One region of the Enterobacter sp. MG-EB028 genome, then DNA from elsewhere that is predicted to be linked to it. Evidence: predicted binding sites of a transcription regulator. Region 1 holds the regulator's gene; each other region holds the start of a gene.

Region 1 (7,540 bases):
AGCGTCAGCAGCTGTTTCACCAGCCCTTCCATACGGTGCGTTTGCTCACGCATCGTGTGCAGCGCTTTTTCACGCGGCGCGCCTTCCAGGGTTTGCTCCTGCATCATCTCCAGGTAGCCCTGCAGCACGGTCAACGGAGTGCGTAGCTCGTGGCTCACATTGGCGAAGAAGTTACGACGCGCCCCTTCCAGCTGGTGCATCTGGGTAACGTCGCGCGCCACCATCAGCCACTGGCGATCGCTGTAGGGCATAACGCGGATTTCCAGATGGCGACCGTTATTCAGCTTCAGATTGTGGGGACGGGTAAAATCACGCTTTTTCAGATACAGCGTGAACTCGGGATAACGCAGAAGGTTGAGGATGTTCTGACCATTATCGTCCGGCCAGCGCAGACCCAGCAGCTGTTGCGCCAGGCCGTTACACCAGAAGATCGTTCCTTCTTCGGTCGTCAGGATCACCGCATCCGGCAGCGACTCTGCACCGCTGCGAAAGCGTTTGATCAGGCTTCCCAGCTCGCGACGGCGCTTTTTATTACGCATCTGCATTTGGTGCAGACCGTACAGCAGCGGCTCCCAGCTGCCGCTTCCCGGCGGCGGCGTCATGCTGCGGTCAACCCACAGCCACCATGAGAGACGCAGCAGGTTCCAGAAATGCCAGACTAACAGCCCGGTGACCGCCGCCAGCAGAAACCACGGCAGATGCCCAAGAAAGGCCCCCAGAAGAAGGGCCGGAATACAGCATAAGATCAGTTCAAAGACGAGCCTTTTCCATGACAGACGTTCCAGCACGCGTCACACTCCTGTCATTGTTCAGAAACGGGTCGAGAAACGATAACCCGTGCCGCGGACCGTCTGTACCATGCGATCGTGGCCGCTCAGTTCCAGCGCTTTTCGCAGGCGGCGGATATGTACGTCAACCGTCCGGTCTTCGACATACACGTTAGTTCCCCAGACGTTATTCAGCAACTGCTCGCGGCTGTAAACGCGTTCCGGATGGGTCATAAAGAAGTGCAGGAGTTTAAATTCGGTAGGCCCCATGTCGAGGGGGTTTTCGCCGGTCATCACGCGGTGTGAGGTGGGGTCAAGGCTGAGGCCCTGCATTTCGATCACCTCTTCCACCGCCATCGGCGAAATTCGGCGCATCACGGCTTTAATGCGCGCAACCAGCTCTTTCGGGGAGAAAGGCTTGGTAATGTAATCGTCCGCGCCGGTCTCCAGACCGCGCACGCGATCCTCTTCCTCTCCGCGCGCCGTGAGCATCACAACCGGAATATCGCGGGTCAGCGCTTCACGCTTCAGGTGTTTGATAAACTGCAGTCCGGAGCCGCCGGGCAACATCCAGTCAAGCAGAATCAGATCGGGCCAGGGTTCATTCAGCTGGTTCACCGCGCTGTCATAATCTTCCGCTTCAACCGGCTGGAAGCCATTTTGTTCGAGCACGAAGCACACCATTTCACGAATTGGAGCTTCATCTTCTACGACCAGAATACGTCTCGCCATACTTTGCCCTGTCTTATCTTATTTAAGTTACAAGTTTGTAATGCGGCGCCATTATGCGTCAGTTTTATGACAGATTTATGAAAAACAGTACCACTACAAATGGCAAACTGTTGTTTTATTACAGCGGTTATTTTCCTCTCCCTGACAGTTTATAATCGCCCGCATCGTTTTTCGCCACGGATCTCCTATGCGCATACTTCACACCTCGGACTGGCATCTGGGTCAAAATTTTTACAGCAAAAGCCGTGCGGCTGAACATGAAGCGTTCCTGAACTGGCTGCTGGAAACGGCCCGGACGCACGAGGTGGACGCGATTATCGTGGCGGGTGACATCTTTGATACCGGCTCGCCCCCCAGCTATGCGCGTGAGCTGTACAACCGCTTCGTGGTCAACCTGCAGCAGACCGGCTGTCATCTGGTGATTGTTGCCGGCAACCATGATTCCGTCGCGACGCTCAATGAATCCCGCGACATCCTGGCGTTTCTCAATACCACCGTGGTCGCCAGCGCCGGGCACGCGCCCCAGATCCTGAAAAAACGCGACGGCACCCCGGGGGCGGTACTGTGCCCCATTCCGTTTTTACGGCCGCGCGACATCCTGCAAAGCCAGGCGGGGCTGTCGGGTGCGGAAAAGCAGCAGCATTTATTACAGGCCATCACCGATTATTACCACCAGCAGCATGCCGATGCCTGCGCCCTGCGCGGTGAACAGGCCATTCCGGTCATTGCCACCGGGCACCTCACCACCGTCGGGGCCAGTAAAAGTGACGCTGTCCGCGAGATCTATATCGGCACGCTGGATGCGTTCCCGGCGCAAAACTTCCCGCCAGCCGACTACATCGCGCTCGGGCACATTCACCGTGCCCAGGTCATCGGCGGCTGCGAGCATATCCGCTACTGTGGTTCCCCTATTTCGCTCAGCTTCGATGAAACCGGGAAAGCCAAGTCCGTGCATCTGGTGAGCTTCAGCGAGGGTAAACTCAGCGCCGTCGAGACGCTGGAGGTACCGGTCACCCAGCCGCTGGCGGTGCTGAAGGGCGATCTGGACGCCATTACCGCCCAGCTTGAGCAGTGGCGCGGCGCGGAGCTTAACCCGCCCGTCTGGCTGGATATCGAAATCACCACCTACGACTATCTCCACGATATACAGCGGAAAATTCAGGCGCTGACCGAAGAGTTGCCGGTAGAGGTGTTGCTGGTGCGCCGCAGCCGCGAGCAGCGCGAGAAAATTCTGCTCGGCACCCAGCGCGAAACCCTCAGTGAACTGCGGGTAGAAGAGGTATTTGAACGCCGCCTGTCGCAGGAAGAGATCGATGATGCGAAGCGCGTCCGGCTCAACGAGCTGTTCAGCCATACCCTGCACGCCCTCAATGACGAGGAAGAAAACGCATGAAAATTCTGAGCCTGCGTCTGAAAAATCTCAACTCCCTCAAGGGCGAGTGGAAAATTGACTTCACCGCAGAGCCGTTTGCCAGCAACGGCCTGTTTGCCATCACCGGCGCAACCGGTGCGGGCAAAACCACCCTGCTCGACGCCATCTGCCTTGCGCTCTACCACGAAACGCCGCGCCTGAATAAAGTCTCTCAGGCGCAAAACGACCTGATGACGCGCGACACCGCCGAGTGCCTGGCGGAAGTGGAGTTTGAGGTGAAAGGCGTTGCCTATCGCGCCTTCTGGAGCCAGAACCGGGCGCGCAACCAGCCGGACGGGAACTTACAGGCACCGCGCGTGGAGCTGGCCCGCTGCGAGGACGGCAAGATTCTGGCCGATAAAGTTTCGGATAAACTGGAGCAAACCGCGGCGCTCACCGGGCTGGACTACGGCCGCTTTACCCGCTCGATGCTGCTCTCGCAGGGGCAGTTTGCCGCCTTCCTTAATGCCAAACCGGGCGATCGCGCAGAATTGCTGGAAGAGCTAACCGGCACCGAGATCTACGGTCAGATTTCCGCCATGGTGTTTGAAAAACACAAAGCTGCACGCGGCGTGCTGGAAAAGTACGAGGCGCAGGCGGCGGGCGTCGTGCTGCTCAGCGAAGCGCAACAGCAGCAGTTGCAGCAAAGTTTGCAGGCACTTACTGACGAAGAGAAAACCCTGCTGGCCCAACAGCAGCGACAGCAGAAAGATTTTCAGTGGCTTACGCGCCATGACGAGCTTGTGCAGGAGCAGCAGCGCGTCACCGCCCTGCAGCAGCAGGCGCAACAGGCGCTAACGAACGCGGCGCCGGAACTGGCAAAGCTCCAGCTTGCTCTGCCCGCCGCCCAGCTTCGTCCGCTCTGGGAGCACCAGCAGGAGCAAACCTCACGTCTGACGCAAACCCAGCAGCGAATTAACGAAGTAAATACTCGCTTACAGACTAAAACCGCACTGCGCGCGCGGATCCGCAATACCGCCCTGCGTACCCATGAGCGGCTACAGGCCGAACTGACGGCACTGGCGCAGTGGCTGGCGGAGCACGAGCGTTATCGCCTGCTGGGACAGGAAATTGCCGGCTGGCGCGCCCAGTTCTCACAGCTAAACCGTGACAAAAGTCAGCTCGCCGCACTTGCTGCGCGGATGACTGAGCTACGTCAGAAGCTGGCGGAGATGCCGGAAAATACGCTGACGCTGACGGCGGATGAGGTCAGCGCGGCCATGGAGCAGCAGTCCCGGTCCCGAACGCTGCGTCAGCAGCTGACGTCGCTCCATGCCCGCTATCAGCCGCTGCAAAAACGCCTGCGCCAGAGCGGTGAAAGCGCGCAAAAAGCCCAGGCTGAGCAGAGCAAGCTCAATGAAACGCTGGCGCTGCGCCGCCAGCGGTACAAAGAGAAACACCAGCACTATCTGGACCTGAAGGCCCTGTGCGAACGTGAAGCGACGATTAAAGATCTGGAAAGCTATCGCTCACAGCTTGAGGCAGGCAAACCCTGTCCGCTGTGCGGCTCCAGTGACCATCCTGCCGTTGAGCAATACCGGTCGCTTGAGCTGACGGATAACCAGCGCCGCCGTGATGCGCTGGAAAAAGAGGTCGCCGCGCTTAAAGAGGAAGGCCTGCTGGTGCTGGGGCAGGTGAATGCCCTGGCTCAGCAAATCCAGCGTGAGACAGACGAAGCGCAGGCCTTGTCTCAGGAGGAGCAAGCACTCACTAAAGCGTGGGTGGAGGCCTGCGCGTCTTTGAATATCGCATTGAATATTCAGGAGGATATCGCGCCATGGATGAACGAGCAGGAACAGTACGAGCGGCAGCTTTATCAGCTCAGCCAGCGCCTGACCCTGCAAAACCAGCTGAACGAGCAGGAAGCGCAGGAGCGCCAGTATCAGCAGCAGCTGACGGCCGCCCGCCAGGCGCTGGAACACACCCTGCTCGCACTCTCGCTTAGCATTCCCGAAGAGGGTAATGAAGCCGGCTGGCTGCACGCCCGCGAAGCGGAATTCTCTCAATGGCAGGAGAAGCAAACGCAGCACGGCGTGCTTCAGGAACATATAAACGCGCTGAAGCCGCTGCTCGACACGCTTCCGGCAACAAACAGCGAAGAGGCTGAACCGGCCATTCCTGATGGCTGGCGCGACATCCACAATGAATGCGTGTCGCTGCAAAGCCAGCTCACCGCCCAGCAGCAGCAGGAAGCGCTGGAGCACGAGCGCCTGCAGCAGTCGCAGACGCAATTCACCGCGGCGATCGCAGCGAGCTGTTTTGCCGATCGGGAGGCGTTCCTTGCGGCCCTGCTGGACGACGACGCTATCAGTCACCTCCAGCAGCTGAAACAGTCGCTGGAAAACCAGATACAGCAGGCCGCAGCCCTTTCCGGCCAGGCTAATCAGCAGCTGCAGGCGCACCTTGCGCTGCGCCCGGAAGAACTTGATGCGGATGCGTCAACTCTGCAAAGCCAGCTGCAGCAGCTGGCGCAACGGCTTCGCGAGAACACCACGCATCAGGGCGAGATCCGCCAGCAGCTTAAGCAGGACAGCGATAACCGCCAGCATCAGCAGGCGTTAATGCTGCAAATTGAAGAGGCCGCGCGCCAGGCAGATGACTGGGGATATCTGAACGCGCTGATTGGCTCCAGCACCGGCGACAAATTCCGCAAGTTCGCGCAGGGGCTGACGCTGGATAACCTGGTCTGGCTCGCTAACCAGCAGCTCAACCGCCTGCACGGGCGTTATCTACTGCAGCGCAAAGCCAGCGAGGCGCTGGAGCTGGAAGTGGTCGACACCTGGCAGGCCGATGCGGTGCGCGATACGCGTACGCTCTCCGGCGGCGAAAGCTTCCTGGTCAGCCTGGCGCTGGCGTTAGCGCTGTCCGATCTGGTGAGCCATAAAACGCGAATTGATTCCCTGTTCCTGGATGAGGGGTTCGGCACGCTCGACAGTGAAACGCTGGATACCGCGCTGGATGCGCTCGACGCGCTGAACGCCACTGGAAAAACCATCGGGGTGATCAGCCACGTTGAAGCGATGAAAGAACGCATTCCGGTGCAGATTAAGGTGAAGAAAATCAACGGGCTGGGGTATAGCAGGCTGGATAGGGTGTTTGCGGTGGAATAAATGGGGGGATCGTTCGGTCTGATGCCCTCACCCTGGCCCTCTCCCACAGGGAGAGGGTACTAACACAACATGCGTTTATTCCGGCCATAACCACGCCGCGCCTCGCACGCCGCTGGAGTCGCCGTGGACGGCTTTGCGGATCGGGGTTTCACACTCGCCGCCGAAGACCCACTGTTTCACCAGGTTCGGTACCGTGGCGTACAGTCGATCAACGTTGCTCATGCCGCCGCCGAGCACAATCACGTCCGGGTCAAGAATATTCACCACGTGCGCCAGCGATTTCGCCAGACGCATTTCGTAGCGGCTGAGCGCCAGTTCGGCCACGGGATCCTGTTCTTCCACCAGACGCATAATCTCGTTCCCCTTGAGCGGCTGACCGCTCAGGCGATGGTAGTCGGTCGCAAAACCGGTGCCAGAGATAAACGTCTCGATACAGCCCTGCTTGCCGCAGTAGCACGGCACCTCGGCGCGGTATTTAAGCTCATCTTCATCCATCCACGGCAGCGGGTTGTGTCCCCACTCGCCCGCCGTGCCGTTGCCGCCGATATGGGCACGTCCGCCAAAGGCCACACCCGCGCCGCAGCCGGTACCGATAATCACCGCAAACACGGTCTGCGCCCCGGCTGCCGCGCCGTCGATGGTCTCAGAGACCGCCAGGCAGTTAGCGTCGTTGGCCAGACGCACTTCCCGGTTCAGGCGCACGCTTAAATCTTTATCAAACGGCTGACCGTTGAGCCAGGTGGAGTTGGCGTTTTTTACCACCCCGGTATACGGCGAGATCGACCCCGGGATCCCCATCCCGACGCTGCCGGTTTGTCCTGTCGCCTGCTCGGCCATATCGACCAGCCGGGCAATCGTCTCGATCGTCTGGTGATAGTCATCGCGCGGCGTCGGCAGACGATGGCGAAACAGCTGTTCCCCCTGCTCGCTCAGTGCGATGACTTCTGTTTTGGTGCCGCCCAAATCAATCCCAATACGCACAAGACTCTCCTCATTATTTTGATTATCAACAGAGTAGAAGCACGCTTCCCGATTAGCAATGCAAGCGATGCGACAATTCGTTATCATGCCCGCTGATTTAACGACAAGGCCGTGGAAATTATCATGCTGTGGTTCAAAAATTTGATGGTTTACCGTCTCAGCCGCGACGTTTCGCTGCGCGCAGAAGAGATGGAAAAACAGTTAGCCGCTTATAGCTTTTCCCCTTGCGGTAGCCAGGATATGGCGAAAACCGGCTGGGTTCCGCCAATGGGCTCACAAAGCGATGCACTGACCCACGCCAGCAGCACGGGTCAAATCATCGTCTGCGCCCGCAAAGAAGAGAAAATTCTGCCCACGCCGGTGGTTAAGCAGGCGCTTGAAGCAAAAATTTTCAAGCTGGAAGCCGAACAGGGCCGCAAGCTGAAAAAAACCGAAAAAGATTCGCTGAAAGACGAAGTGCTGCACTCTCTGCTGCCGCGTGCCTTTAGCCGCTTCAGCCAGACGATGATGTGGATCGATACCGTTAACGGGCTGATTAT
Region 2 (7,540 bases), 160 kb from region 1:
GCTGGGCGGAAGGTGAGAGGGAATGGGGAGTGAAAACCAATAATTCGTTGATAATAAATAACTAAATCCTGAATCAGAAAACGGATACGGATGTGAAAGTATAATAATGATGAATGTACAAAATCCCTGCGCGTTAACGGCCGGTGCGTCATGAAGCCCGTCTTTCTGATAAACGGCACCGTGCTTTTTGAGCCTGAGCTGCGTCGACTGTGCTCACTTTCGGGCTACCCTGAGCGCGCTGTGCTCCTGCATGCTCCGGTTAGCGAGTGCCTGCTACAGCTGCTTGAACACAACGGTGAGGTGCTTACGCAACGTTATCTTTTCTCAGCGGTATGGGAAAAACAGGGGGCAGTTGTCTCGACCAACGCCCTCTACCAGACTATCGCCTCTATCCGTAAGGCCCTTAAGATGGCGGGTCTGGCAGATAATGTTGTGCAAACCGTACCCAAAGCGGGGTTTAAGTCGGTTGCTCAAATTCAGACGGGTACACTCGACACCTTTATCGCGACGGACGCGGCTTCGCCAGCCGACCTGCAAACTGAAGCTTCCGTGCCGACACCGCGCGTAGCAGATAACCGTTTCCGCTTTCTCTCAGGGAAAATAGCGTATGGCGTCGCTACGGTGTTATTTATCCTTTCGTGTATGGTTCTCTATCAACAGTTGCATGAAAAACGCGCCGGATTTGAAACCTATCAACCGATAGGCAATATTGCAGGGTGCGACGTTTATTCCTCCTGGTATGACAAAATAAAAAGTCAGCGGATATATATTGGCCTGACCAAACGTTATCCCATTCAGTGCAACGCCGGTGGGGTGGCCTATATCACGCTCAACCGTTATCAAAATGGAACGTCGGTGATTGTGTGCGATAAATTGCCTGAGGTTGCTGGTGCACAATGTGATTCCATTTTGTACAGGGAGCAATATCATGAAAATGACTAGCCGGAGTGTGCGCTGGTTGTTCATCCTGTTGATGATTATCGCGCCACTTTTTTATGCCTGGTATACGCATTATCAGCGGAATCATTTTACCTGTGAGAGTCATCTCATTATTGTTGATGAAAATTCGCGGGTAGATGCCCTCATGACGTTTACATTTAATAATGGTGTTGGCAGTTACGATTCCACCGGAGAATACAGTCAGGCGGGTCAGGAAACGGTTGCCATCAGCAATAAAATTGCCTTCCGTTACTGGCGCGAAGAAGGGCGAATTATTATGATTTCCAGTGATACAAACGAGCGCCCGAAAAAAGACGAACCTTTTCGTCACTCTATTCCCGATTTTTTCCGCCAACGCGACCATGGCATTAGTATACAGCTCGTTCCGGTGAACGCTGCTTCCTACCTCTTCATCTTCGGAAATACTCCCGCGTTTTACTGTGCTAAAGGATGAGGGTTCCCCTTTATCACGCACTTTTTTGAGCTGGATCTTGCGCATATTTGCGCTTGCCAAAGTATAGATAATGAGTATAGTTCTCATTTGCATTGCAACTAATACATTCTAAGGCCCGCCAACGGGTCATTTTTGCGCGCACTTTCAAACGAGTTAACGATGAACAACACCAAAATGCACAAAACGCTGCTGGCGCTCGCCATTGGCGCGGTTACACATTCCGCCTGGGCGGCGGAGGATAAAAAAGAAGACACCATAGTTGTGCAGTCTGCACCTGCCGGCGACTTCAAACCCGGTGGCGACCAGCTGGTGCCAGCCTTCCTTGACGGGCAGGTGGCGAACGGCGGACGCATGGGGATGCTCGGACAGCAGAACGCCATGGACGTGCCGTTCAACATCATCAGCTACACCTCGAAGCTGGTGGAAGATCAGCAGGCGAAAACCATTGCTGACGTGGTCGCCAACGACGCGGGCGTGCAGTTCGTTCAGGGGTACGGCAACAGCGCTGAAACCTTCCGCATTCGCGGCCTGAAGTTTGACGGCGACGACATGACCTTTGGCGGCCTGTCCGGCGTGCTGCCGCGTCAGGTGGTGGATGCCCAGATGGTCGACCGCATCGAGATCTTCAAAGGGGCAAACTCCCTGATGAACGGCGCGGCAAGCTCCGGCGTGGGCGGGATGATCAACCTTGAGCCAAAACACGCGGGCGACACCCCGCAGGCGAAAGTGGGCGTGGACTACACCTCGGACTCCCAGATTGGCACCACGCTGGATGCGGGCCGTCGCTTTGGCGATAACGACCAGTTCGGCGCACGTGTCAACCTCGTCCATCGTGAAGGGGAAACCGGCGTACCGAACGATCGCCGCCGCACCACGCTGCTCTCCACCGGCCTGGACTACAAAGGCGACCGCTTCCGCTCCTCGCTGGACCTGGGCTATCAGAAAAAAACCTTCCACGGCAGCCCGACCAGCGTCAACATCTCGGCGGTGGATTTCGTGCCTGAACCGCCGAAAAACGATCGGAACTTCTCGCAGAAGTGGGCCTACAGCGATATCGAAAACGAGTTCGGGATGTGGCGCAGCGAGTACGACATTACCGATAACTGGACGGCCTATACCGGCCTGGGCGCGCAGCACGCGCATGAAGAAGGGATCTACAGCGCGCCGAAGCTGGTGGACAAGAGCGGCAAGGCGACGGTCAGCCGTCTGGATACCAACCGCATCAGCGATTCCGTCAGCGGCATGGCGGGCATTCGCGGTAACTTCACTACCGGTTTCGTCTCGCACAAGGTGAACGTCGGGTATTCCGCGATGACTAAAAACGAAAAAATCGCGTGGAAAATGTCGGCGGCGAAGGATAACCCGACCACCAACATCTATCACAACACCGGCGTCGATATGCCGGACAGCACTAACTTCAACGGCTCCGGCGGCAAATACAGCGATCCGCTGACCAGCGGGCGCACCCGCACCCAGGGCTGGCTGCTGAGCGATACCCTGGGCGTGCTTGACGACAAGCTGCTGTTCACCGCAGGCGCGCGCCATCAGAAAGTGGTCGTTCGCGGGTATAACAAAATCACCGGCGCAGAGAACGACGCGGACGGTTTCGACGGCAGTCGCTGGATGCCAACCTACGGCGTGGTCTACAAACCGTGGGAGGAAATTTCCCTCTACGCCAACCACACCGAAGCGCTGCAGCCGGGCAAAACCGCACCTAACACCGCCACCAACTACGGCCAGAGCACCGGCATCGTTCACTCTAAGCAGAACGAAGTGGGGGTGAAGGCGGACTTCGGGCGCGTGGGCGGCTCGCTGGCGCTGTTTGAGATCAAAATGCCGTCGGCGATCCTCGATGCTAACAATCACTACGGCCTGGACGCGGAGCAGTGTAACCGTGGCGTGGAGCTGAACGTCTTCGGCGAGCCGATGCTCGGGATGCGCCTGAACGCCAGCGCCACCTGGCTGCAGGCGGAGCTGACCAAAACCAAAAATGGCGTAAATCAGGGCAACGATGCGATCGGTATTCCGAACTTCTACGCCGTGCTGGGCGCGGAGTACGACATCAAGCCGGTTGACGGCCTGACGGCGACCGCGCGGGTGAACCACTCCGGCACGCAGTATGCCGACCTCGCGAACACCAAAAAGCTCGACAGTTACACCACGCTGGATCTGGGCATGCGCTATCGCTTCGCGGTGAACCACAACGCAAACCAGATGACCGTGCGCGCGGGTATCGACAACGTGACCAACGAAAACTACTGGGCCAGCGTGGACGACTCCGGTACCTACATCACTCAGGGCGAACCGCGGACCTTTAAGGTCTCGGTTGGCTACGAATTCTAAGCGTTCCACCTCGTTATCCGGGGCACGGATGCCCCCATCCTTCCGTCACAGTGTTATAAAATTGTAATAAAAGCTTCTTACACTGGTCGCCACATCCTTACCTCTTGGCCAATGACAGGAAGCCGCTATGGGCAGACCCCTCAAATCCGTTTTTAAAAAAGAACATCGCGACGATATCGCTAATCGCAGCGCTAACCCGGTATTCTCCGAGGTGGCAGAGGTGTTCCTCTCCCGCCGCCGTTTCCTCCAGATGGGTGCCGTCGCGGGCGCTGCCGTTTCATTCCCCTTTTTGATCAAACCCGAAAATGCCGTTGCCGCGGTATCGAAGCCTTCCGCGCTGGCAAAAGCGGTTTCCCTGGGCTTTACCAGTATCGACGTCTCCACGGAAGATACGGTCAGGGTGCCGGAAGGCTATATTGCCCGCCCGTTCTATCGCTGGGGTGACCCGACGGGGATCAAGAACAACATGCCGGCCTTTAAACCGGACGCCAGCAACACCACGGACGAACAGGCCGTACAGGCGGGCATGCACCACGACGGCATGGCGTGGTTTAGTTTGCCGCAGGGGGAGCAAAACCCGGATCATGGCCTGCTGGCAATGAACCATGAATACATCGACAACGGGATGCTGTTTACCGATGGTACGGCGAACTGGAGCCTCGACAAAGCCCGCAAGGGGCAGAACGCGATGGGCGTCTCGGTAGTGGAAGTGAAAAAAACGGGCAGCGACTGGCAGGTGGTACGCCCCTCTTCATATGCCCGCCGCATCACCGTCAATACGCCGATGCAGCTTACCGGCCCGGCCCGGCATCAGGACTTAATGAAAACCGCCGCCGACCCGCAGGGGGAACGCGTGCTGGGCACCATGCAAAACTGCGCCAACGGCCATACGCCGTGGGGCACCTATCTCACCTGCGAGGAGAACTGGTCGGATATTTTTGTTAAAAAAGCCGATCGTAACCCGCTGGAAAAACGCTACGGCATCAGCGACAGCGATGAATCCTACCGCTGGAACGAGGTGGATGAGCGATTCAGCGTCGATAAAACCCCTAACGAACCGAACCGTTTCGGCTGGGTCGTGGAGATCGATCCCTACAACCCAACCTCCACCCCGCGCAAGCACACCGCGCTGGGCCGCTTCAAGCATGAAGGGGCGGCCGTCACGCTCGCCGCCGACAGCCGCGTGGTGGTCTATATGGGTGACGATCAGAAGTTCGAGTACATCTATAAGTTTGTCTCGGATAAAAAATACGATCCCGCGAACCGTGAAGCCAATATGCAGCTGCTGACGTCCGGCACGCTGTACGTCGCCAGGTTCAACGAGGACGGGAGCGGCGACTGGCTGCCGCTGATCTTCGGGCAAAACGGTCTGGATAAAAGCAAAGGGTTTGAAAGCCAGGGCGATCTGCTGATTAAAACCCGCCTGGCGGCCGACGCGGTGGGGGCAACCAAAATGGATCGTCCCGAGTGGATAGCCGTCGATCCGCACGCCAGCGGCAGCGTCTACTGTACGCTCACCAACAACAGCGATCGCGGGAAAGAGGGCAAGGCGCCGGTGGATGCCGCCAACCCGCGCGCCAACAACGTGTTTGGTCATATTATGCACTGGCACGAAGAGGGAACCGATCCTGCCGCCACGCGCTTTAAGTGGGATATTCTGGTGATGGGTGGGCGGACCGACAGCGACGATCCGAAGGCCAAAGGCTCCATGCAGGGCGCGGCATTCGGCAGCCCTGATGGACTCTCTTTCGATCATCAGGGCGTCCTGTGGATCCAGACCGACGTCTCCTCCAGCACCATTAATAAGAAAGCCTACGAGGGGATGGGCAATAACCAGATGGTGGCCACCATTCCGGGCACCAACGAGTATCGCCGTTTCCTGACCGGGCCGCGCGGGTGTGAAATTACCGGCATTGCGTTTACGCCGGACAACCGGACGCTGTTTATCAACATTCAGCATCCGGGGGAGGGCGGGGATGATATTACCGACCCGGCTAATCCGCGCGCCGTCTCTAACTGGCCGGACGCCAGCCCGAACGGACGCCCGCGTTCGTCAACGGTGGTGATTACCAAAGCGGACGGCGGGATCATCGGGTCGTGACGTTTATCCGCCGGGCGCACGCGCTGGCCCGGCGTTAAACTTGCTACCACCAGCATGAAGTGTTAAAACGTGCCCCTTCTAAAAAAGAGACAGGGGTAGGGCGTGAAAGACGCGTCATCCGCTTCAGGCCATGGTAGCGCTGAAGCTTCGTCGGATCAGAATCCGACGCTGCAACGTGGTTTGCAAAATCGACATATTCAGTTAATTGCCCTTGGCGGCGCGATCGGTACCGGGCTGTTTCTCGGCATCGGCCCCGCCATTCAGATGGCCGGCCCGGCGGTTCTGCTGGGTTACGCTATCGCGGGGATTATCGCCTTCCTGATCATGCGCCAGCTCGGCGAGATGGTCGTTGAAGAGCCGGTGTCAGGCTCCTTCGCACACTTTGCCTATAAATACTGGGGCCCGTTCGCAGGCTTCCTCTCCGGCTGGAACTACTGGGTGATGTTCGTGCTGGTGGGGATGGCGGAGTTGACCGCCGCAGGCATCTACATGCAGTACTGGCTCCCGGACGTGCCAACGTGGATCTGGGCGGCGGCCTTCTTCATCATCATTAACGCCGTTAACCTCGTGAACGTGCGCCTGTATGGCGAAACCGAGTTCTGGTTTGCGCTGATCAAGGTGCTGGCGATTATCGGCATGATCGGTTTCGGCCTGTGGCTGCTGTTCTCCGGCCACGGCGGCGAGCGGGCCACTATCGACAACCTGTGGCAGCACGGGGGCTTCCTCGCGACCGGCTGGAAAGGGCTCATCCTCTCCCTGGCGGTGATTATGTTCTCCTTCGGCGGGCTGGAGCTGATTGGCATCACCGCTGCCGAAGCGCGCGACCCGCACAAAAGTATTCCGAAAGCGGTCAACCAGGTGGTGTACCGTATTCTGCTGTTCTACATCGGCTCGCTGGTGGTGCTGCTGGCGCTCTACCCGTGGGTGGAAGTGAAGTCCGACAGCAGCCCGTTCGTGATGATTTTCCACGATCTCAACAGCAATATGGTGGCTTCAGCGCTGAACTTCGTCATTCTGGTGGCGTCGCTGTCGGTCTATAACAGCGGGGTTTACTCCAACAGTCGCATGCTGTTTGGCCTCTCCGTGCAGGGCAACGCGCCGAAGTTTCTCACCCGCGTTAGCCGTCGCGGCGTGCCGGTGAATTCGCTGTTCCTTTCCGGCGCGATTACCTCTCTGGTGGTGCTGATCAACTATCTGCTGCCGAAACAGGCCTTTGGCCTGCTGATGGCGCTGGTGGTCGCGACGCTGCTGCTGAACTGGATCATGATCTGCCTGGCGCACCTGCGCTTTCGCGCCGCGATGCGCCGCAAGGGACGCGAGACGCAGTTTAAGGCGTTGCTCTACCCGGCAGGGAACTACATCTGTATCGCCTTCCTGGGGCTGATCCTGGCGCTGATGTGCACCATGGATGAGATGCGTCTTTCGGCAATGCTGCTGCCGGTGTGGGTGGTGTTCCTGTTTATCGCATTTAAGCTCTCGCGCAAAAAGTAGCGCGGTTTTCTCCCTCTCCCTGTGGGAGAGGGCCGGGATGAGGGCACCAGACCGCACCTGCCTTCACGCCCGGTCAGGCGAAGCAGCCACCTGCAGTATCAAATCTGAAACGCGATCCGTTTCCCATTCGGTAACGTCACATCGATGCTCATTTCACCGCCTAGCGCGCTGACATAACGTTTGAGCGTTGAAAGCCGGGGATCGTTTCCCGG
Region 3 (7,540 bases), 1.8 Mb from region 1:
GACCTGACGCGCCAGGTAGATGAAGCGGCCCTGGGGATTAGCGTTAATTCGCGAAGCAAGCGTGTTCAGTGAAAGATGCAGCGCATTTGCCAGCGCCTGCCAGCGTTCATCAAAACCGACGCCCCCTTTCGCCCGCACGGTTTTAGGATCGGCCCAAACGGCCCGGACAGGCACGCTGACCGCCAGCGGGCGGCCTTCGCGATCCATAATCATCCCACGCGGCGCATCAATCGCCAGCTGACGGAGGGATCGCATATCTTCCTGCTTCACCAGATTGTCGGGTTTAATGATTTGTAGCCAGGCAACGCGGCCAAGTAAGAAGGCCAGACTGCAGAAAATAGCGAAACAGAGCAGCGCAAAACGCGCCGGCGTGAAATTGCCAGCGGTTATTATCAATTTCTTCTTCACCTGAACCCCGGGACTGTTAAACAACGCCATGATTTAACGAGAAAAGATGCGCTTTGGGAGGCGAAACTGTGCAACTAACCTCGCAGCTTTGCAACAAGTTGCTAACAAGGCCGGAGATTGCAATATTCTGAAAGAAAGGGAATAAAAAAGCCCCGCATGATGCGAGGCTTTATGTCTGAGATTGAAGCGCTATGCGCCCCAGTCAGCAGCGGTTCGATCAGATAGCAGTTACGTTAACTGCAGCTGGGCCTTTCTGGCCGTCCTGAATTTCGAACTCAACGTTCTGGCCTTCAGCCAGAGTTTTGAAGCCGTTACCCTGGATTGCAGAGAAGTGTACGAACACGTCTTTGCTGCCGTCAGCAGGAGTAATGAAACCAAAACCTTTAGACTCGTTGAACCACTTAACTTGACCTTTAATCTTTGCCATTTTGCAAAATTCCTTAGAGTGTTTTCTTAGCCCGCAGGCATTAACTGAGATAAAACTGAGACATTACTGCATGAGGCACTAATATAAGGTTCGGCAGAGAAGCGGTATTCAACGACAACGTGTTTACTCAGGACTTCTTTACTGAAAATGCCACACATAAACAGAACTGTACCTCGTTTGACCCAAAACGTGTTATCACACACTATGTTTAATATGGCAAGCCATTTTTAAACATGTCTCGATCCGCCGCACAAATTCGAACACTGTCTGTAAGGATTTGCACAATTATGCGCTTCACAAACAGACGGCTTTACTCCCTTACACAGACTCAACGCTGCTTGCGCAACCGCTGTAATCTAAGACTTTTTTAACATAGCTCAATCATTACAATGCGTCCAGCAGACGGGAAAAGAAATCTTCGGCGTTGATTGAGTTAGAACAAATTGTGAAAACTTATGCTTAAATCATTGTAACGTGACCGTATTGTTTCAGGCAAAAACGATGTTAATAAACCACGACCCGCTGTATTAAAATGCACCAGATAATAAACAGGATTATGCACCAAAATAATGAAATTTTTATGACTCTGCATCAAAACAAGGCAAGCAAAACGTTTCGATAAAAATAAAACATTCCTGACAACGAATACATACACAATATATGCAACAATGCATCGCTTCGTTTATAAGGGTAAATATTCGCCAATTTTCAGTATCCTGAAAGGATTATTAACTGACGCTACATTATCCAGCGCGTCAGTTAATTCTTTTATCGGGTCATCCAGCGCTTCATCTGCCAGTTCAAACACGCCCCAGTGAACAGGGAACGCCAGAGGGCAACCTAGCTGCTGCCACAGCGCAACGGCAGACTGGGGATCCATATGGTGTACGGCCATAAACCATCGCGGGGCATAGGCACCAACGGGCAATGCTGCCACATCAATCTGCCCCAGACGTTCCGGTATCAACAGCAGCTCAGGCGAATAGCCGGTATCGCCGCTAAACCAGAACCGGTGATGTCGCCCTTCAAAGACCCAGCCGCACCATAATGAGCGATTGCGGTTCCAGAGCGTGCGCATACTCCAGTGCTGCGCCGGTACGGCTGACAATGTCATCCCCTGCCAGGTAAAACTCTGCCACCAGTCGAGCTCAACCACCTGTTTTGCACCCCGGCGACGAAACCAGCCGCCCAGACCTAAAGGAACAAATATACTAACGTCGGGAAAGCGTTTGAGAATGTGGCGAATGGTGAGTTCATCAAGATGATCGTAATGATTATGCGAGATGACGACTGCGTCAAGTTGGTGCAGTTGATCGACAGACAGTGCCGGAGGCGTTTTACGCTGCGGCCCTAAGAAAGGGAGCGGAGAAGCGCGCCGTGAAAAAACGGGATCGGTAAGAAGGATATTGCCGTCCAGCTGCAGCAGTATGCTCGCATGTCCGAGCCACCACGCCCCATCCCCCTGTGGTTGCTGAAGATTGGCCGGTTGCCACCACTGCCGGATAAAGTCATCGTAACCGAGGGCGGGCGGCTTCGGCAGGCCGGCTTCTTTACGTTCTTTGCGCCAGCGGTCAAGGTCGCCGGGCTGGTGTCCTGCAGAAGTCGTATTACGAAAACCGTTTGGGGTGTGATGTTTCAGGGAGGGGTCATACCAGGGATTTTTCCAGACCACAGCCACCTCCCGGAATGATACGATTAGCGCTCAGCAACCAGGCGGATAAAATCGTCTTGGTCGTTGTTCTCTTCAGCGACCGCCTCTTTTGGCACGTCTTTCTCTTCCGGCTCGTTAGCCTCGCACAGACGACGCAACAGCGCATTCTGTCGCTTTTGCTGCTCAAGCAGCGCTTCCAGCAGTTCGATCTGCTCATTAGTACGTGAACTGGCACGGTTTACGAAAAACCAAATGACCAGCCCCACCAGCAGAACAACCAAAGAGATCGTCAGGGATGCCATATTTAGCAGCCCTGAATTCAGTAACTCACCCATTTCACCACCTCAATAAAAGCGTCTATTTTACCACTGGCGCGAAGGAAGGAAATCACCTGAAGAAAAAATGCGTGCTACCACGGAATAAACTTATTGATTGCGCAAACGCCGCTAAAAAACTGTACATCCTGATCGCACATCACGTTGATAGTCTGCGTCCATAACACCACGCACGCTATCAGCACGATAATCAGAATCACCCAGCGTATTTTTTTCACTCCACACTCCGTTTAAAGACCTGATGCAACCAGGTTATCACGGTTATCTTAAACAAGGACTAACTGTAGCGCCATCAGGCTCTTTTCAGAATCCTGCACTTGTTTCATTACGTAAACCGTTTAGTCTGGCATTATGATAACAATGAAAAAGAGGTAATAATGCGCTTAATTATTCGAACAATTGTTGCACTGGCGATACTCTGGATAGGCCTTCTGTTAACGGGTTATGGCGTGCTGGTGGGAAGCACCGAAAATGCAGCAGGGCTGGGCATACAATGTAAATATTTAACAGCACAGGGAGTCAGCACCGCGCAGTATCTCCATTCGGACAGCGGGATCGTTGGTTTAACCAACTGCCCGGTACTGCGTAAGACTTCCGTCGTGATTGATAATGGCTGATCCACAGCGTGAATGCCGAATAAAAAAACGCCGCAAAGATGCGGCGTTTTTTATGCTAACCAGGCTTAAAACGGATAGTCGTGGTAACCCATCTGTTCTGAAATCTTGCGCGCGGCGGTATGCAGAATAGCCACATACTCGTGCAGGCGCTCTTCCGAGAAGCGCAGCGTTGGGAAAGAGATGCTCAACCCCGCAATCACGACGCCAAAGCGGTCAAACACCGGAACGCCAATACAGCGCAGCCCTTCTTCCTGCTCTTCGTTATCCTCGCCATACCCTTGTTCACGCACCTTGTCGAGCACCGTTAATAACTCTTCGGTGCTGGTTATGGTGCGTTCAGTACTGCGTTTGTACTCCACGCCATCGAGGATCTGTTTTACCTCTTCACGATCGCGCCACGCCAGCAGAACCTTACCAATTGCTGTGCTATAAAGCGGGTTGCGACGACCAATGCGCGAATACATACGCAGGTTATACATGGAGTCGATTTTATGGATGTAAACAATACTGTCTTCATCCAGCGCACCCAGGTGGATAGTCTCTTTGGTCAGGCGGGAAATCTCACGCATCTGAATATCCGCGCTACGGATCAGATCCACGTTTTGTAATGCCCTGGCACCCAGTTCAAACAGTTTCAGCGTCAGAGAGTATTTTTCAGACTCCCCTTCCTGTGCAACGTAACCCAGTGATTTCATGGTTTGCAAAAAGCGATAAACGGTGCTTTTCGACATCATCACGCGCTGTGACAACTCTGTGATACCAATTTCACGCTCTTCCCCGAGCGCCTGTAAGATGCCAAACACCTTCAGCACGGAAGAAACAGAATCTGGCTGTTTATCCAAATCCGCAATTGCCATTTACCACCTCATAGAGAGTGTTTTATAAAAATCAGAACCGGTTTTTATTATAAATTCCCGTCATGTTACCTGCAATCAATCCGCGTTTACTTCGTTACAAATCTGCGACATAAAACGGTGTTGACGATGCTAAAATAGTTACCCTGAGAATAATTTCACTCTGAGCTATTTACCCCCGATGGAAAAGAACCTTTCCGATGGCCTGCCTTTGCCCCAGCGGTATGGCGCTATCGCTACGATAATTATTGGTATCTCAATGGCCGTCCTTGACGGCGCGATTGCGAACGTTGCCCTTCCCACCATTGCCACCGATCTGCATGCTTCCCCGGCCAGTTCGATATGGATTGTTAACGCCTATCAGATTGCGATTGTGGTTTCCCTGCTCTCCTTCTCTTTTCTGGGCGATATGTTCGGCTACCGTCGGGTATATCAGTGCGGGCTGGTGGTGTTTACTTTCACATCACTGCTGTGCGCCCTTTCGGACTCTCTGCATACGCTGACGCTGGCGCGCATCGCGCAAGGTTTTGGCGGCGCGGCGCTGATGAGCGTCAATACGGCGCTAATCCGCCTAATCTATCCGCAGCGTCATCTGGGGCGCGGCATGGGGATAAACTCGTTTATTGTCGCGGTCTCATCTGCCGCCGGGCCAACCATTGCGGCCGCCATACTTTCTGTCGCCTCCTGGCAATGGCTGTTCGCCATAAACGTGCCGCTGGGTATCGTGGCCATCTTCTTTGCCCTGCGTTATCTCCCCGCTAACGGCCCGAAAAGCACCATGCCGCGCTTTGACGTGGCAAGTGCAGTGATGAATGCGCTCACCTTTGGTCTGCTGATTACCGCCCTGAGCGGCTTTGCGCAGGGTCAATCTCTTCTGCTTACCGCCGCGGAGCTTGTTGCCCTGCTGGTGACGGGCTTCTTCTTTGTTCGCCGCCAGCTTGCCCTGCCGGTACCTTTACTGCCGGTCGATCTGCTGCGTATCCCCCTCTTTTCGCTCTCCATCTGCACCTCCGTCTGCTCGTTCTGCGCCCAGATGCTGGCTCTGGTTTCTCTGCCCTTCTTCCTGCAAAGCGTGATAGGACGTTCCGAAGTGGAGACCGGGCTGCTGTTAACCCCCTGGCCGCTGGCAACGATGGTGATGGCACCGCTTGCCGGTTATTTAATAGAACGTGTACATGCCGGTTTGTTGGGTGCGGTGGGGCTGGCAGTGATGGCCACCGGTCTTTTTGCGCTGGCGCTGCTTCCGTCATCGCCAGGTGATCTGGACATTATCTGGCGCATGGTTCTGTGCGGTGCCGGGTTTGGCCTGTTCCAGTCCCCCAACAACCACACCATTATTACCGCGGCGCCGCGACATCGCAGCGGAGGTGCCAGCGGCATGCTGGGGACCGCGCGTCTGCTGGGACAAAGCACCGGTGCGGCACTGGTTGCCCTGATGTTTAACCTTGCCGGGCAAAACGGTAATCACGTTGCGCTTCTCACCGCAGGCGCCCTTGCCACCCTGGCAGCCATCGTCAGCGGTCTGCGCGTGACCCAACCCGGCATTCAGGCATAAAAAAAGCCGGGCGGAGTCTTCTCCTGCCCGGCTTATTTACGCTCTTAGCGTTACTTCAGGTATTCCCCACTGCGCAGCGCTTCAATACGTTTATCCAGCGGCGGGTGAGACATAAACAGCTCGCTCAGCGACTTTGATTTGCCGTTGATGCAGAAGGCCATCATGCTGTTCGCTTCCTGCGGCTCGTAGCTGGTTTTCAGACGCTGCAGGGCTGCAATCATCTTCTCACGCCCCACCAGCTTCGCAGAGCCAGCATCCGCATGGAACTCACGGTGACGAGAGAACCACATGGTGATAATGCTCGCCAGGATACCGAACACCAGTTCCAGCACCATGGATACGGCGAAGTAGATCAGCGGGTTACCGTTGCTCTCCTCACCTTCATCGCGGTTGCCGCCCATGAAGCCAGCCGCAATCTGCGCCAGGATACGGGAGATAAAGATAACGAAGGTGTTCACCACGCCCTGAATCAGCGTCATGGTTACCATGTCACCGTTGGCAATATGGCTGATTTCATGCGCGATAACCGCTTCGGCTTCGTCACGGCTCATGTTCTGCAACAATCCGGTGCTCACGGCAACCAGTGACGCATCACGACGGGCACCCGTGGCAAACGCGTTAATATCCGGGGCATGGTAAATAGCAACCTGCGGCATCGCAATGCCTGCCTGCTTAGACTGCTGTGCCACCGTATTCATCAGCCACTGTTCCATATCGTTACGCGGCTGTTCAATCACCTCACCGCCTACGGATTTCAGCGCCATCCATTTTGACATCAGCAGGGAAATGAAAGAGCCACCAAAACCAAACAGCAGCGCCATAATCAACAGACCCTGAACGCTGCTCGACTGAATTCCTGTCAGGCTTAGCACGAGCCCGAAAACCACCATCACCGCCAGGTTGGTGAGCAGGAAGAGCGCGATTCGCATCATAATTTTCTTTTAACCTCAGTTTAACAAAACGCACTATGCGATTACCCACATCGTATGGGTATTACGGCTATTTTCAAGCATCCGGTAGGCGTAAGTCACCAGAAAGACACAACTTTACACAATTGGAAATCAGCCTGACGGAAGGATGCAGAACAAAAAGAAACAGGCACAATTTCTTGTGCCTGTTGGGAGATTATTTTGCCGGAGCGGGCTGTACGGCAGGCTTCTCTTTTTCCAGATTCGCCAGGTCGAGCGCGATATGCACCGTCTCGTCCAGGTACGGATCCGGCTCCTGGTAATCTTTTGGCAGATCGTCCAGTTTTTTGAGCAGAGGTTTACCTTCTCGCTTGAAGCGATCGTTGATACGCGCCAGACGCGTTGCATCGTCCTCGTTGTTCTCTTTTTCACGCTGAGCGTAGTTCAGAGAAACAATATTCCGCTTATCTTTCAGGGCATTGAAACGCGCAATGTCCTTCATGATGTACTGGAATTCCGGATCTTTCGCGATGCGGTCATTATGCGCTTTCAGCAGCTCAGGACCAAACTGCGTCATATCACCGGCTTTAACGAACGTCGCAGCGTTGATGCTGTCCCACGGCAACGCGTTATCTTCAAACTTCTCGCCGGTTTCGGTCTCTTCCGTGCCGGTCGGCATCATGATATCCGGCGTTACGCCTTTACGCTGCGTACTGCCGCCGTTAACGCGGTAGAACTTCTGAATGGTGTACTGAACGGAGCCCAGCGCAGGCCATTCCGGACGC

Evidence for each region. The regulator PhoB, encoded in region 1, activates phosphate uptake and scavenging genes when phosphate is short. The targets are predictions, from matches to a motif close to CTGTCATAAAACTGNCNNAT.
Region 2: ACR42C_RS05700 (PhoX family protein) is a predicted target of PhoB. The motif match lies at 3,787-3,806, and genes of this name have one in related genera.
Region 3: kdgR (DNA-binding transcriptional regulator KdgR) is a predicted target of PhoB. The motif match lies at 4,387-4,406, and genes of this name have one in related genera.

The regions. Positions count from the first base shown of each region.
Region 1 covers NZ_CP195079.1:1,056,760-1,064,299, reverse strand. Annotated here, with positions in the region: gene phoR (phosphate regulon sensor histidine kinase PhoR) at 1-788, opposite strand, end outside; gene phoB (phosphate response regulator transcription factor PhoB) at 810-1,499, opposite strand; gene sbcD (exonuclease subunit SbcD) at 1,687-2,892, shown strand; gene sbcC (exonuclease subunit SbcC) at 2,889-6,020, shown strand; gene mak (fructokinase) at 6,096-7,001, opposite strand; gene rdgC (recombination-associated protein RdgC) at 7,125-7,540, shown strand, end outside.
Region 2 covers NZ_CP195079.1:1,216,112-1,223,651, forward strand. Annotated here, with positions in the region: gene ACR42C_RS05685 (winged helix-turn-helix domain-containing protein) at 241-942, shown strand; gene ACR42C_RS05690 (hypothetical protein) at 929-1,393, shown strand; gene ACR42C_RS05695 (TonB-dependent receptor) at 1,553-3,736, shown strand; gene ACR42C_RS05700 (PhoX family protein) at 3,864-5,837, shown strand; gene pheP (phenylalanine transporter) at 5,940-7,328, shown strand; gene ACR42C_RS05710 (helix-turn-helix domain-containing protein) at 7,427-7,540, opposite strand, start outside.
Region 3 covers NZ_CP195079.1:2,879,658-2,887,197, forward strand. Annotated here, with positions in the region: gene ftsI (peptidoglycan glycosyltransferase FtsI) at 1-408, opposite strand, end outside; gene cspE (transcription antiterminator/RNA stability regulator CspE) at 626-835, opposite strand; partial or broken gene ACR42C_RS13690 (DUF2627 domain-containing protein) at 849-993, opposite strand; gene ACR42C_RS13695 (MBL fold metallo-hydrolase) at 1,518-2,507, opposite strand; gene ACR42C_RS13700 (YebO family protein) at 2,531-2,821, opposite strand; gene mgrB (PhoP/PhoQ regulatory lipoprotein MgrB) at 2,896-3,039, opposite strand; gene ACR42C_RS13710 (YobH family protein) at 3,199-3,438, shown strand; gene kdgR (DNA-binding transcriptional regulator KdgR) at 3,504-4,295, opposite strand; gene ACR42C_RS13720 (MFS transporter) at 4,474-5,847, shown strand; gene htpX (protease HtpX) at 5,898-6,779, opposite strand; gene prc (carboxy terminal-processing peptidase) at 6,973-7,540, opposite strand, start outside.